Regions from separate parts of the Ensifer sp. ENS02 genome, predicted to be linked through region 1. Evidence: riboswitches for the same ligand, from Rfam matches in the RefSeq annotation. Region 1 holds a riboswitch; the other holds the start of a gene.
The links. Region 1 has a riboswitch for S-adenosylmethionine ahead of metA (homoserine O-succinyltransferase). Riboswitches for the same ligand answer to the same signal wherever they lie in the genome.

Region 1 (6,899 bases):
CGCGCTGAAGGAAGCGGGCTTCTCGATGAAGGACGTGGTGCGCAACCACTATTACGTCACCGATGCCAGCTTCGCCGACCGGGTGTTCCCGATTTTCGGCGAAGTCTTCGGCGAGATCCGCCCGGCCGCAACCATGATCGTCTGCGACCTGATCCGCCCGGAAATGCTGATCGAGATCGAGGTCACCGCGCTTCGCGGCTGACCCCCTGATTGCGCCCACCCTCAAAACGATTCCGATTTAAGCCATTATGCGATAGTCCATAGGGCATGACTTCGCCTGACTTACGCTGAACCGGAAGACGCCCATGCAATTTCAAGGCACCGCCGACTATATCGCCGACAAGGACCTGATGATCGCCGTCAACGCCGCGATCCGGCTGGAGCGCCCACTGCTGGTCAAGGGCGAGCCCGGCACCGGCAAGACCGAGCTTGCCCGCCAGATCGCTGCCGCACTTGGCCTCGAACTCATCGAATGGAGCGTCAAGTCGACGACCAAGGCACAGCAAGGCCTCTATGAATATGACGCCGTGTCGCGGCTGCGCGACAGCCAGCTCGGCGACGAGCGTGTCAACGAGGTCCGGAACTATATCCGCAAGGGCAAGCTCTGGCAGGCCTTCGAGGCCGATCGCCGCGTGGTGCTTCTGATCGACGAGATAGACAAGGCCGACATCGAGTTTCCGAACGACCTGTTGCAGGAGCTCGACCGCATGGAATTCCATGTCTACGAGACCGGCGAGATGATCGGCGCGCGTCACCGGCCGATCGTCATCATCACCTCCAACAACGAGAAGGAGCTGCCGGACGCGTTTCTGCGCCGCTGCTTCTTCCACTATATCCGCTTCCCCGATGCAGACACGCTCGCCCGCATCGTCGAGGTGCATTATCCCGGCATCCGCAAGACGCTGCTTTCGGCGGCGCTCGCCGCCTTCTACGACATCCGCCAGGTGCCGGGGCTGAAGAAGAAGCCCTCCACGTCAGAGGCGCTCGACTGGATCCGCCTGCTCGTCGCCGACGAGGTCGATCCGGCCGACCTCAGGGCCGATGCCAAGACCATGTTGCCGAAGCTGCACGGTGCGCTCCTGAAGAACGAACAAGACGTGCACCTCTTCGAGCGCCTCGCCTTCATGGCCCGCCGCGACGGATGAGGCCGGACGCGCACAAGGTCTTGATCTACGCCACCTGGCAGGACCGCCTGCTGGTCTTCGACGAGCCGGATTTCCCAGAGATCGAGCTGCAGGTGCCCGGTGGCACGATGGAACCAGGCGAAAGCCCGGAGACATCGGCTCAGCGGGAATTCATCGAGGAAACCGGGCTGACGCCGCCGGAAGCACTCACCCATCTCGTCACGCAGGACTACCGCTACCCGAAGGACGGCAGGACGATCTGTCATCGGCGGCACTACTTCCACATCGCCCTTGCCGGCGAGCAACGGCAGACCTGGATACATCAGGAAATGACGCCCTTTGGCGGCGGTGACCCGATCCGCTTTCGTTTCTTTTGGCTCGGTATCGATCAGGCTGACCGCCGGCTGGGTTATGGCATGCGGGATGCTCTATGCCTGCTGCAGACCAGCCACTCTCCCTGACCCTCTCCCCGCAGGCGGGGAGAGGGGACGAGGACGACGGCTGCCCCCAAGCCGAGACGTGCCGACAGCGAACCCGGCTACCAAGATGGGCCGAACGGCCGCTGAGCTTAACTCGTGGAACGATCGGCTGCGGCAAGGCCACTTCTCCCCGCCAGCGGGGAGAAGTCGCAGCAGCGGGATGAGGGGCAGCCGCCCCCAACGCGAATCGTTTTTCTTGACCCCCGCGGCCCACTCGCGCTATCAAATTCTCCGTGGTGATTTGGCCGGCCGGCTTGCAGCCACGTTAAACAAGTCGCTAAAGGGCCGAGGAAAGTTGGATTTCCGAGGACCGGTCGCGATCAATCGCCGCCGGTTTTTTTGTATTGATCGAGTGGAAGCCCATGCCCATCAAGATTCCCGATACGCTGCCCGCCTTCGAAACCCTCGCGCATGAGGGCGTGCGGGTGATGACCGAGACCGTGGCGATCCGTCAGGATATCCGCCCGCTCCAGATCGGGCTCCTGAACCTCATGCCGAACAAGATCAAGACAGAGATCCAGATGGCGCGCCTGATCGGCGCTTCGCCGCTGCAGGTGGAACTGTCGCTGGTGCGCATCGGCGCGCACCGCGCCAAGAACACCTCGGAAGATCACCTGCTCTCCTTCTACGAGACCTGGGAAGAAGTGCAGGGCCGCAAGTTCGACGGTTTCATCATCACCGGCGCCCCGGTCGAGACGCTCGAATACGAAGACGTCACCTATTGGGACGAGCTGAAGCGCATCCTCGACTGGACCGAGACCAACGTGCATTCGACGCTCAACGTCTGCTGGGGCGCGATGGCGGCAATCTATCACTTCCACGACGTGCCGAAGTATCCGCTGAAGGAAAAAGCCTTCGGCGTCTATCGTCACCAGAACCTCAACCGCTCCTCCGTCTATCTCAACGGCTTCTCCGACGATTTCGCCGTCCCCGTTTCGCGCTGGACCGAAGTGCGCCGCGCCGACATCGACAAGGTGCCGAGCCTCGAAATCCTGATGGAATCGAAGGAGATGGGCGTCTGCCTCGTGCACGAGAAAAAGGGCAACCGGCTCTACATGTTCAACCACGTGGAGTATGATTCGACCTCGCTGTCGGACGAATACTTCCGCGACGTGGATGCGGGCGTGCCGATCAAGATGCCGCACGACTACTTCCCGCACAACGATTCGACCCTGCCGCCGCAGAACCGCTGGCGCAGCCATGCACATCTCTTCTTCGGCAACTGGATCAACGAGATGTACCAGACGACGCCCTACGATCTCGCGGAGATCGGCACCGGGAAAAGCTGAGGTCAGATGTTCATTCCCTTCTTCCTCGAACTCAAGGCAGCGAAGGTCCCGGTCACGCTCCGGGAATTCCTGTCCTTGATCGAGGGGATGGAGGCGGGCATCGCCACCTTCGACGTCGAAGCCTTCTACTATCTGGCGCGCACGGCACTGGTGAAGGACGAACGCCATATCGACCGCTTCGACCGGGTGTTCCAGCACTGCTTTTCGGGTCTCGAAGCAGTCAACCCGATGGAAGCGAGCGAAGAGGCCGTCATCCCCGAGGATTGGCTGCGCAAGCTCGCAGAGAAGCATCTGAGCGAGGAAGAAAAACGCCTGATCGAGGCACTCGGCGGCTTCGACAAGCTGATGGAGACCTTGCGCCAGCGGCTGCAGGAGCAAAAGGGCCGCCATCAGGGCGGCTCAAAATGGATCGGTACCGCCGGCACCTCGCCCTTCGGCGCCTATGGCTACAATCCCGAGGGTGTACGGATCGGCCAGGACCAGTCGCGCCACCGCCGCGCCGTCAAGGTTTGGGACCGGCGCGAGTTCAAGGATTATGACGACACGATCGAGCTCGGCACGCGCAACATCAAAGTGGCCCTGAAGCGGCTCCGGCGCTGGGTGCGCCAGGGTGCCGCCGACGAACTCGACCTCTCCGGCACGATCCGCGCCACCGCCGAACACGGCTATCTCGACGGGGTGACGAGGCCGGAACGCCGCAATGCGGTGAAGCTTCTGATGTTCTTCGATATCGGCGGATCGATGGACGATCATATCCGCATCGTCGAGGAGTTGTTTTCAGCGGCTCGCAACGAGTTCCGCCATATGGAGCATTTCTACTTCCACAATTGCGTCTACGAGGGCCTGTGGAAGGACAATCGCCGCCGCCGTGTCGACATTACCCGTACGACGGAAGTGCTGCGCACCTACGGCGGCGACTATCGCGCCATCTTCGTCGGCGACGCTTCGATGAGCCCCTATGAAATCAGCCACCCCGGCGGCTCGGTGGAGCACTGGAACGACGAGGCGGGCGCCCTCTGGCTCTCTCGTCTGACGGCACATTTTCCGCGCTCCATCTGGCTCAATCCCGTGCCCGAACAGCACTGGGGCTATACCCAGTCGATCACGATGGTGAAGGGCCTGTTCGAGGGACGAATGTTCCCCTTGACGCTCGCCGGCCTGCAGGAGGCCACCAAGCAGCTGTCGCGCTGACATGTCTGCCGAGAGGTCGCTATAGCACCTTGAATAGCTGGATGTTTTGCTCTCAGGCCGGAGACGGCGCCAGGCCGCATTTAGTATGATTTTCTGGTTGCCGTGCCTTTGGAAATGACGCAGGTTGCTGCGATCGCACCGTTGCATGTTTCCCTGGATCCTAACCGAGCCAAGGACAAAACATGCAGCAATTCAAAAGTGTACGGCGACCTTTGTGCGTCTGGGGAGACGCGCAGCGCTGTAGTGGGAGCCAGCGGTGAATATGCATCAGAACACGGAAATCTTCGGCCACCTGCCATCCGGCGAGCCGGTCCATCGTGTGGTGCTCTCCGGTGGCGGCCTCACCGCCCATGTCTTGACCTGGGGCTCGGTGATCCAGGACCTTCGCCTAGAAGGCCATGAGCCGCCGCTTGTGCTCGGTTTCACCGATCTCGAAAGCTACCTCGCCCACTCGCCCTATCTCGGCGCCACGCCTGGACGCTGCGCCAATCGCATCGGCAACGGCCGCTTCACGCTCGATGGCGAGGCCTACCAGCTCGAACTGAACGAGAAGGGCGTCACGCATCTGCACGGCGGCAGCGACAATATCGGCAAGCGCAACTGGACGATCGTAAAGCAGACGCCCGACAGCATCACGCTCGCCATTACCGACCCGGATGGCCGCGCCGGTTATCCCGGCAATTGCAAGGTCACCTGCACCTACCAGCTGAAGCCCGGCGGCGTCTTGAGCGTCGTCTACGAGAGCGAAACCGACCGAGCGACGCTCGCCAATGTCTGCCAGCACAGCTATTTCAATCTCGACGGCAGCGCCGACGCCCTCGGCCACGACATCATGATCGCTGCCGACCACTATCTGCCCACCAGCGAACACCAGGTGCCGACGGGCGAGATCCGCCCGGTCGAGGGCACTGCCTTCGATCTGCGGGAAATGACGCGGCTCAGCCGCCAGACCGAAGGCGAGCGTATCGCCTACGACCACAATTTCTGCCTTTCGAACGAACGCATGGCGAAACATTCGGTGGCGCTAGCTCGCAGCATCGATTCGGGTGTCACGATGGAAGTGCTGACGACCGAGCCCGGCGTGCAGCTCTATACCGGCGCAAAGCTGAACATCCCCGTCCCCGGCCTCGAGGGCCGCCGTTACGGCGCCTTTGCCGGCTTCTGTCTCGAAACCCAGATCTGGCCGGATGCGGCCAACCACGCCGGCTTCCCGAACGCGGTACTTCGCCCCGGCGAGATCCGCCGGCAGGAGACGGACTACGTGTTCATGAAGAGCTGAGCGCGGAAACGGCGACCGGCTTTACCAACAAAGGCAAAATGCAAAAGGAGCCGTCTCGGCGGTCCGAACCACATGGTGCGGACGGCACTATCGGCGCATGGAATGCCTGACGGCAAATGCCGTTTCATTCCAGAAATGACTGTGAAATGAAGTGGTTGGGAGAAATTGGAGCGGGTGAGGCGATTCGAACGCCCGACCCCAACCTTGGCAAGGTTGTGCTCTACCCCTGAGCTACACCCGCTCATCATCCAAGGTCCGGGGGTAGTCGGTGGACCGTGGCGTCGGCGCTGTCTTGCGGCGACGGGCGGTATATGGCCTAAGCGATTTTGGAATGCAACAGGGAAATGACGAGAAATCGAATATTTTTTTGGACACCCTTCGCAAAGCCCGGAAATGCCGCGTTTTCGGCCGGCTTCGCCGCCTGTGAGATTGCGTCCTGACGGCCTTCTCCCCTAAAGCAGAGACGAAACGAACGCCCTGGGGATGAGAATCATGCGTGAATCACAGCCGAAAACCGCCGAAGACCTCTTCAATTTTCTCGATGGACTTGGAATCGAGCATAAGACGAAGAACCACGCTCCGGTTTTCACCGTGGCCGAATCGGTGGCGCTTCGTGACGAGATGCCCGGTGGCCACACGAAAAACCTCTTCGTGACGGACAAGAAGGACAACTATTTCCTGCTCACCGTCGAGGAGCACGCGACGGTGGACCTGAAGACCGTGCACCAGGTGATCGGCGCGGCAAGCAAGGTATCCTTCGGCAAGCCGGAGAAGCTGATGGAGTATCTCGGCGTCATTCCGGGGGCCGTAACCGCCTTCGGCGCGATCAACGACACCGGGGGCAACGTCAAGGTCATCCTCGACGAGGCGCTGATGACGTTCGATATCGTCAACTGCCACCCGCTTTCCAACGACGCAACGACCTCGATCGCTTCGAAGGATCTGTTGCGCTTCATGGAAGCGACCGGACACGAACCGCTTGTCTTGAAAGTCACGGCCTGACATACGATCTTTGGCGCGAATGCAGTAAGCTGGCGGACGAGCCGGCGAGGAGAGAAGAATGACGGGCAGCGACAATCCCTATGCAGGGTCTTTCGGCACTCAGATGACGGCTTCGGCCTCCTTCGGCCAGCCGGCGCCGGCGGCCGCGTCGGGCGGTGACCTGATCAAGGAAACCACCACTGCCAACTTCACCAAGGACGTGCTCGAAGCCTCCAGGCAGCAGCCCGTTCTCGTCGATTTCTGGGCGCCCTGGTGCGGTCCCTGCAAGCAGCTGACCCCTGTCATCGAAAAGGTGGTCACGGAAGCCGCAGGCCGCGTCAAGCTCGTCAAGATGAACATCGACGATCATCCCTCGATCGCCGGCCAGCTCGGCATCCAGTCGATCCCGGCCGTCATCGCCTTCGTCGGCGGTCGCCCGGTCGACGGTTTCATGGGCGCAGTTCCGGAAAGCCAGATCAAGCAGTTCATCGAAAAGATCGCCGGCCCCGCCGTTGACGACAGCAAGGCCGAGATCGAGGCGGTTCTCGCCGACGCC
Region 2 (6,899 bases), on a different contig from region 1:
CTGCCCGGTCGCGCGCGACGGCGAAGAGGCTTCAGTGCGCTCCGCCGAGCGTGCGCCATATAGGGGCGTGTTCACCGCACTTGACATTGTCCACGTGCGACACGATTTAGGCGGCATACGGGCGCTCCTGAAAGTAGTGAGCGCGCAACCGTCGAGGTGGTGCGTTGCTATGGCGGCGGCACATACCTGGTGGACAATCCGTTTATCGCGGGATCAACTGAGACAGCGAGCACGTTGCGCGGGGATAGCAATATCTCTGGTGCAGCTTGGTGGCTGAAGGCAAGGAGCAAGACATGACTGACATGACGCCAGGGCTTGGTGAGTTCGACTTTGCCGGTGACGATCACGTCGTGCCTTTCCAGGTGGAAGGCCTCGACGTGCGCGGCCGCGCCGTGCAGCTCGGCCCCATGCTGGACGCAATCCTCGAGCGCCACAACTATCCGCTTCCGGTCGCGCGTCTGGTTGCTGAAACCGTTGTACTCACCGTGTTGCTCGGGACCTCGCTGAAGTTTGAAGGCAAGCTGATCGTCCAGACTCAGGGCGATGGCCCTGTCGATCTGGTGGTCGCTGATTTCTCGACGCCGGATCGCGTGCGCGCCTATGCCCGCTACGATCAGGAAGCGCTTGCCGCTGCCGAAAAGGACGGCCGGACCCTTTCGCACGAGCTGCTCGGAAAGGGCGTGCTCGCCTTCACCATCGACCAGGGCGCCCATACCCAGCGTTACCAGGGGATCGTTGCGCTCGACGGAGCGACGCTGGAAGAAATCGCCGGCGTCTATTTCCGACAGTCGGAGCAGATCCCGACCAAGGTGCGCCTTGGCGTGGCCGAGCTTCTCGATCGCGACGAAAACGGCAAGCCGCGCCATCGCTGGCGCGCCGGCGGCATGGTCGCCCAGTTCCTGCCGGAAGCGCCGGAACGCATGCGCCAGCCCGACCTTTCCGGCGGTGATGGTGATGATGGTGAAAGCGCGTTCGGTGACGACGATCTCTGGGCCGAAGCCAAGGTGATGGTCGAAACGATCGACATGGACGAGTTGACCGATCCGATGGTCGGAACCGAGCGGCTGCTCTATCGCCTGTTCCACGAGCGCGGCGTCCGCGTCTACGAACCGCAGGCGGTCTACGACCGCTGCAGCTGCTCGCGCGAGAAGCTTCAGTCGGTGTTGTCCAACCTGAGCACGGACGACCTCGAAAGCACCATCGACGATGGCGAAGTCAAGGTGACCTGCGAGTTCTGCTCGACGACCTATCGCTTCGAAGCAAGCGAGGTGCGCCCGCAGTAGCGGGCGCCTCCGGCCGACTGGCCGCGATTTAGAGCGACGCTAGTCCGAAGGACGCGCTTCAGTTCAGGGTGCGCACGAGCCCGGGTGAATCGAGCGAGAAGGCGGGGATGGCAACGTTGAAGGTCTCTCCGCCTTCCGATTCCATGCTGTAGTGGCCGAACATGACGCCTGAGGGCGTATCCAGAGGGCATCCGGACGAATACTCATAGGTATCGCCGGGATTGAGCAGCGGCTGCTCGCCGATGACGCCCGGACCGCTGACCTCGTCGACTTGCCCGTTCTCATCGGTAATGTGCCAGTAGCGCGTCATCAACCGCACCGACGCGTCCGAGTGGTTTGAGATGACGATGCGATAGCCCCAGACATAGCGGCCGTCATCGGGATCCGACTGCTCTTCGAGATAGTACGGCTCCACCGTAACTTCTATGTCGCGGGTCAAAGCGCGATACATGGGCATCACCTTGCTTCAGGTCTTTCAGGGTATTCTACAGCAAGATGGTTTCGTCAAGAATAACGGCAAGATTGTGCGATCCCATGATGGGACGGATGGCCGTGCTGACGCGATCGAGCGGGTGAAACGTGCGCCTTGGCGCCCCGCAGCCGGAAACCATCTCGTGACGGCCGGCAAGGGGCGTCGGCCGCCGTTGATCACGGCGGCCGTGTCTTCGTAAAATCAGGCCTTCACGGCCTTCAGCGCGCGGGCGAAATCTTCCACCACATCGTCGCTGTCCTCGATACCGGCCGAGAAGCGCACGGTTCCAGCGGAAATGCCGAGCTCTTCGCGGGCCTCGTCGGTCAGGTTCTTGTGCGTGGTCGTTCCCGGATGGGTGATCAGGCTCTTGCTGTCGCCGAGGTTGTTGGAGATGCGCACGATCTCCAGCGCATTCTGCAGCGCGAAGGCTGCATCCTTGCCGCCCTTCAGTTCGAAGGCGACGAGCGTCGATCCGCCGGTCATCTGCTTGGCGATGATGTCGGCCTGCGGATGATCCTTGCGGCCCGGATAGATCACCTTGGCGACCTGCGGCTGTTCTGCCAGGAAGTCGGCCACGCGGCGGGCCGTTTCCGTCTGCTGACGCACGCGCAACGGCAGCGTCTCGATACCTTTCAGCAGCGTCCAGGCGTTGAACGGCGACATCGCCGGGCCGGTGTGGCGGAAGTAGTCGTGCAGGTGCTCGTTGATCCATTCCTTGTCGGAAAGCACGACACCGCCGAGGCAACGGCCCTGACCGTCGATATGCTTGGTGGCGGAATAGACGACGATATGGGCGCCGAGTTCCAGCGGCTTCTGGAAGAGCGGCGTCGCAAAGACGTTATCGACGACGACCTTGGCGCCGATCTGGTTGGCGAGCTTGGCAACACCGGCAATGTCGATGACTTCGAGCGTCGGGTTGGTCGGGCTTTCGAGGAAGAAGACCTTGGTGTTCTTCTGGATCGCCTTTTCCCAGTTGGCGAGGTCGCGTCCGTCGACCAGCGTGCACTCGATGCCGTATTTCGGCGCCAGCGTCTCGACCACCCAGCGGCAGGAGCCGAAGAGGGCGCGGGCGGCGACGATGTGGTCGCCGGCCTTCAGCTGGCAGAGAATGGCGGCGGTGACGGCAGCCATGCCCGATGCCGTGGCGCGCGCATCCTCGGCGCCTTCCAGCATGCACATGCGCTTTTCAAACATGTCGTTGGTCGGGCTACCGTAGCGGGCGTAGATGAAGCCTTCGGTCTCGCCCTTGAAACGAGCTTCCGCAGCTTCCGACGTCTCGTAGACAAAGCCCTGGGTAAGGAAGATCGCCTCGGAGGTCTCTCCGTGCTGGGAACGGGTGGTCCCGCCATGGACCAGTTGCGTTGCGGGGCGCCAGTTTTTGCTCATGTGACGGTCACTTTCAAAAACAAAAAAACCGGCCGCGTGAAGGGCCGGTTTGACACCCGGCCTTTTTAGCTACTTGTTTAACGTGGCTGCAAGCCGACCGGCCAAATCACCACGGGATAAAGCTTCAATACTGCCAGGGTACGCTTGCGTCAATTCCCGGAGTTTGGTTTTGTCTCGCAACTGAAAAGAGGACTGCAATGGGCCGCGACACTGGGATTTTGGCCGATCGCGCGATCGCCGCGCTGTTAGAATCGGGACGCCTCAAAAGCGAGAAGCCGCTGGATGACGATCAGATCCAGCCGGCAAGCCTCGACCTGCGCCTAGGCTCGAAGGCTTTCCGCGTCCGCGCAAGCTTCATGCCAGGCCCGTCTCACCTCGTTGCCGACAAGCTCGACCGGCTGAAGCTGCACGTCGTCGATCTGACCGATGGCGCGGTGCTGGAAACGGGCTGCGTCTACATCGTGCCGCTGATGGAAAGCCTGGAACTGCCTGAGGGCATGTCGGCCTCGGCCAACCCGAAAAGCTCGACCGGTCGCCTCGACATCTTCACCCGCGTCATCACCGATCGCGCCCAGGAATTCGACAAGATCCCGACCGGCTACAGCGGTCCGCTCTATCTCGAAATCAGCCCGCGCACCTTCCCGATCGTCGTGCGCCGCGGCTCGCGCCTGTCGCAGATCCGCTTCCGCATGGGCCAGTCTATCCTGTCGGAGCAGGAACTGCAGGCGCTGCACGAGAGCGACGTGCTGGTGGCGAGCGACAAGCCGAACGTCAGCGGCGGCGGCATCGCGCTGTCGATCGATCTGAAGGGCACCGGGCCCGAAGGCCTGATCGGCTATCGCGGCAAGCATCACACCGCCGTCATCGACGTCGACAAGAAAGCGCAGCACGCGATCTTCGATTTCTGGGAGCCACTCTACAGCCGCGGCCGCGACGAACTGATCCTCGATCCGGATGAGTTCTACATTCTCGTCTCGCGCGAGGCGGTGCATGTTCCACCGCTTTATGCGGCCGAGATGACGCCGTTCGATCCGCTGGTCGGCGAGTTTCGCGTGCATTATGCCGGCTTCTTCGATCCGGGCTTCGGCCATGCCTCGGCCGGCGGCACGGGCAGCCGGGCCGTGCTCGAAGTGCGCAGCCACGAGGTGCCGTTCATCCTCGAACACGGCCAGATCGTCGGCCGCCTGATCTACGAACACATGCTGGAACGGCCGGATGGTCTCTATGGCCTCGGCGTCGGCTCCAACTACCAGGCGCAGGGCCTGAAGCTCTCGAAGCATTTCCGCGCCGAGTAGGGGATTTCGCAGCACCCTTACGCGATCCCGCGCAAGGGTGCTTGACAGATCGCCCCGGTTCGGGAAATTTCGCAGGCACCGCGGGTGTAGTTCAGCGGTAGAACGCCAGCTTCCCAAGCTGGATGTCGTCGGTTCGATCCCGATCACCCGCTCCATTCTTTCTCGTCCCGTTCCTTGTGTAACCGCGTTCTCGTGGCGGCCTATGGTCAGCTGCGCTGCGGCCGGTTACTTTACCGCTCGATGAATCACCGCGGTTCCAAGGGCCGCCCCTGCCACATGAGACGTGCCGGCCGCTGCCCATGAAAGTTCTTTCCCTTTTCGCCCTTTGCGCATGCTTGATCGCGACGCCGCTTGCGGCCGAGGCCAAGGATCTGCCGCTGCTGTTCGACGCGCGCGAACGCATCGCCAAGCCCGATCTCACGGGCCTGGCGCGCCTGCGTTTCTTGACGACGGTGGATTTTCCGCCGTTCAACTTCATCGACCAGTCCGGCAAGCTTTCGGGATTTCATGTCGATCTCGTGCGCGAGATCTGCCGCGAGCTCGACATCGAAGCCAAATGCCAGATCCAGGCCGTGACCTATGCGGAGCTGCTGCCGGCACTGGAAGAGGGGCAGGGCGAGGCGGTGGCCGCCGGTATCGCCGTCGGTCCGGAACTGCGCCAACGCTTCGGCTTTTCCCGCGCCTTCATGCGGCTTCCGGCGCGCTTCGCCGTCAACACCAAGGCGGCGGGCGCAGTCTCGGCACCGAGCGATCTCAAGGGGAAGCCGGTCGGTGTCGTCGCCGGAACCACGCATGAGGCGATGTTCAAGGCGTTTTTCCCGAAGATCGAGGCCAAGGTCTATCCCGACCGCGAGGCCATGCTGACGGCTCTGCAGAAGGGCGATCTGCCGGCGGTGTTTTCCGACGGCATGCAGCTGTCCTTCTGGATCTCGGGTAGCGCTGCTGGCGGCTGCTGCACGCTTGTCGATGGCGCCTACTTCTCGCAGCGCTTCCTCGGTGAAGGCCTGACGATCATGAACCGCAAGTCCGAGCCCGCCCTGACCCAGGCGATCGATCACGCGCTGCTGGCGCTGTCGCGCAGCGGCCGCTTGGAGGAAATCTACCTGCGCTACTTCCCGAACGGAATCTACTAGGCGCCAGGATTTCTCGGCGTGATCACCGGCCGGCCTATCGGCGGAAGCGGGCGAGCGCGCCGCGCTCGATAGCGGCGCAGGTCAGCTTGTCGAGGCCAAGCCGGTCGCGCAGCAACTGCAGCAGGCGGATTTCTTCGTTGCGGATGCGCTGGTCGGCGGCCGCGATCTCCACGGCGAGCGCATAGGCCGTCTCGTGGAACTTTTCCGGCAGCGCTTCGCGCACGATCTCGAGCATGATGTCGAGCCCCTCGGGCGCCGCCAGCTGCGCCGAGCATTCATGGCCGATATGGACGAGGCTGTCCTCGTCGAAGCCGTCGAACACGGGCAGGAACTGAACCAGCCGGCCGATGCGGGCAAACTCGTCGTCGCTCATCTCGCGGTCGACCGCCGACATCATCACCATGACATAGATGAGAGCTTCGTGGTGGCTGAGGCTTGGTTGCATGGGCTTTCCGGCGGTAGAGCGATTCCAGGGATGGGACGGTTCCTGATCCGGAATTGCGTCGTTTCAAAGAGTTGAGCCGTCTGCCGCTTTCGGCAGACGGTCGAGAGCTGGGAATTGTCGCGGCTATTTACAAGTCCGGCTGCGAGGCGTCCACTCCGATGCCGAGGGTCGGATCGTCGAATGTCATCGGCGTGTGGCTGAGGTCGCGCGGATCGTCACCGTAAAAACCGAGCTTCGCCTGGCGTGCTGCGTCGGCGCGTTTTTCGAGGGTCGAGCCGGGAACCGGCGTTGCCCAGCCATTGTCGACGAGCCAGGTGGCAAGATCCTGTCCGCCAAGCGTGCAGGAGGCGGTGGCCGAAGGGCCGGAATCTCCTTCGGGCAGATCGCAGCTGACCGCACGTGCGCGCAGGAAGTTTCTGAAGGCGGTTCGCGCGACGATGCCGCAGGGCCAGCTCTTGCCGGCGCTTTCGCAGGTCCGCTCCGCTTGTTCCGGCTCGATGCCGTCGATCTGCAGCGTCAGCTTGTCGAACTGGATCACACCGGCGGCGACCGCGACCGGGCGATAGAGTACGGTCGGCCCGGCGGCCTTCGCTTCCTTCTTCGGTTCCGACAACGGCGCGCGCGGTTCCACCCGTTCGAGCGGCGCACTGGTGACCGTATCGGGCAGGCCGAACTGCTGTGGCTCGATGGCGCGCGCCGCATTTTCCGTCGTGGGCGATTGTTCGCTGGTCGTCGCCGCGCCGCCGGGGTCGAGCGGGACCTCGTCGTCGGCCTGATCCGGCGTCGCCTCGAAATCTGTCATGTCGGGCGTTTCGAGAACGAGTTCCGGTGTGGCGGCGGTCTCACGGTCGCGGATGGCAACAGCGCCCGCATAGAGGATGCCGG

Region 2: it holds a riboswitch for S-adenosylmethionine, as region 1 does, so the genes downstream of both, IB262_RS09555 (O-succinylhomoserine sulfhydrylase) here and metA (homoserine O-succinyltransferase) in region 1, are expected to answer to the same signal.

What each region holds. Positions count from the first base shown of each region.
Region 1 covers NZ_JACVAO010000007.1:174,222-181,120, forward strand. The annotation lists gene IB262_RS16550 (RidA family protein) at 1-202, shown strand, start outside; gene IB262_RS16555 (MoxR family ATPase) at 306-1,145, shown strand; gene IB262_RS16560 (NUDIX domain-containing protein) at 1,142-1,585, shown strand; SAM riboswitch at 1,827-1,904, shown strand; gene metA (homoserine O-succinyltransferase) at 1,966-2,892, shown strand; gene IB262_RS16570 (VWA domain-containing protein) at 2,899-4,083, shown strand; gene IB262_RS16575 (aldose epimerase family protein) at 4,346-5,362, shown strand; tRNA gene IB262_RS16580 (tRNA-Gly) at 5,529-5,603, opposite strand; gene IB262_RS16585 (prolyl-tRNA synthetase associated domain-containing protein) at 5,855-6,364, shown strand; gene trxA (thioredoxin) at 6,423-6,899, shown strand, end outside.
Region 2 covers NZ_JACVAO010000003.1:462,525-469,423, forward strand. The annotation lists gene IB262_RS09540 (Hsp33 family molecular chaperone) at 294-1,283, shown strand; gene apaG (Co2+/Mg2+ efflux protein ApaG) at 1,342-1,734, opposite strand; gene IB262_RS09550 (hypothetical protein) at 1,733-1,954, shown strand; gene IB262_RS09555 (O-succinylhomoserine sulfhydrylase) at 1,957-3,141, opposite strand; SAM riboswitch at 3,186-3,264, opposite strand; gene IB262_RS09560 (2'-deoxycytidine 5'-triphosphate deaminase) at 3,339-4,436, shown strand; tRNA gene IB262_RS09565 (tRNA-Gly) at 4,517-4,591, shown strand; gene IB262_RS09570 (transporter substrate-binding domain-containing protein) at 4,736-5,569, shown strand; gene IB262_RS09575 (tellurite resistance TerB family protein) at 5,604-6,014, opposite strand; gene IB262_RS09580 (thermonuclease family protein) at 6,142-6,899, opposite strand, start outside.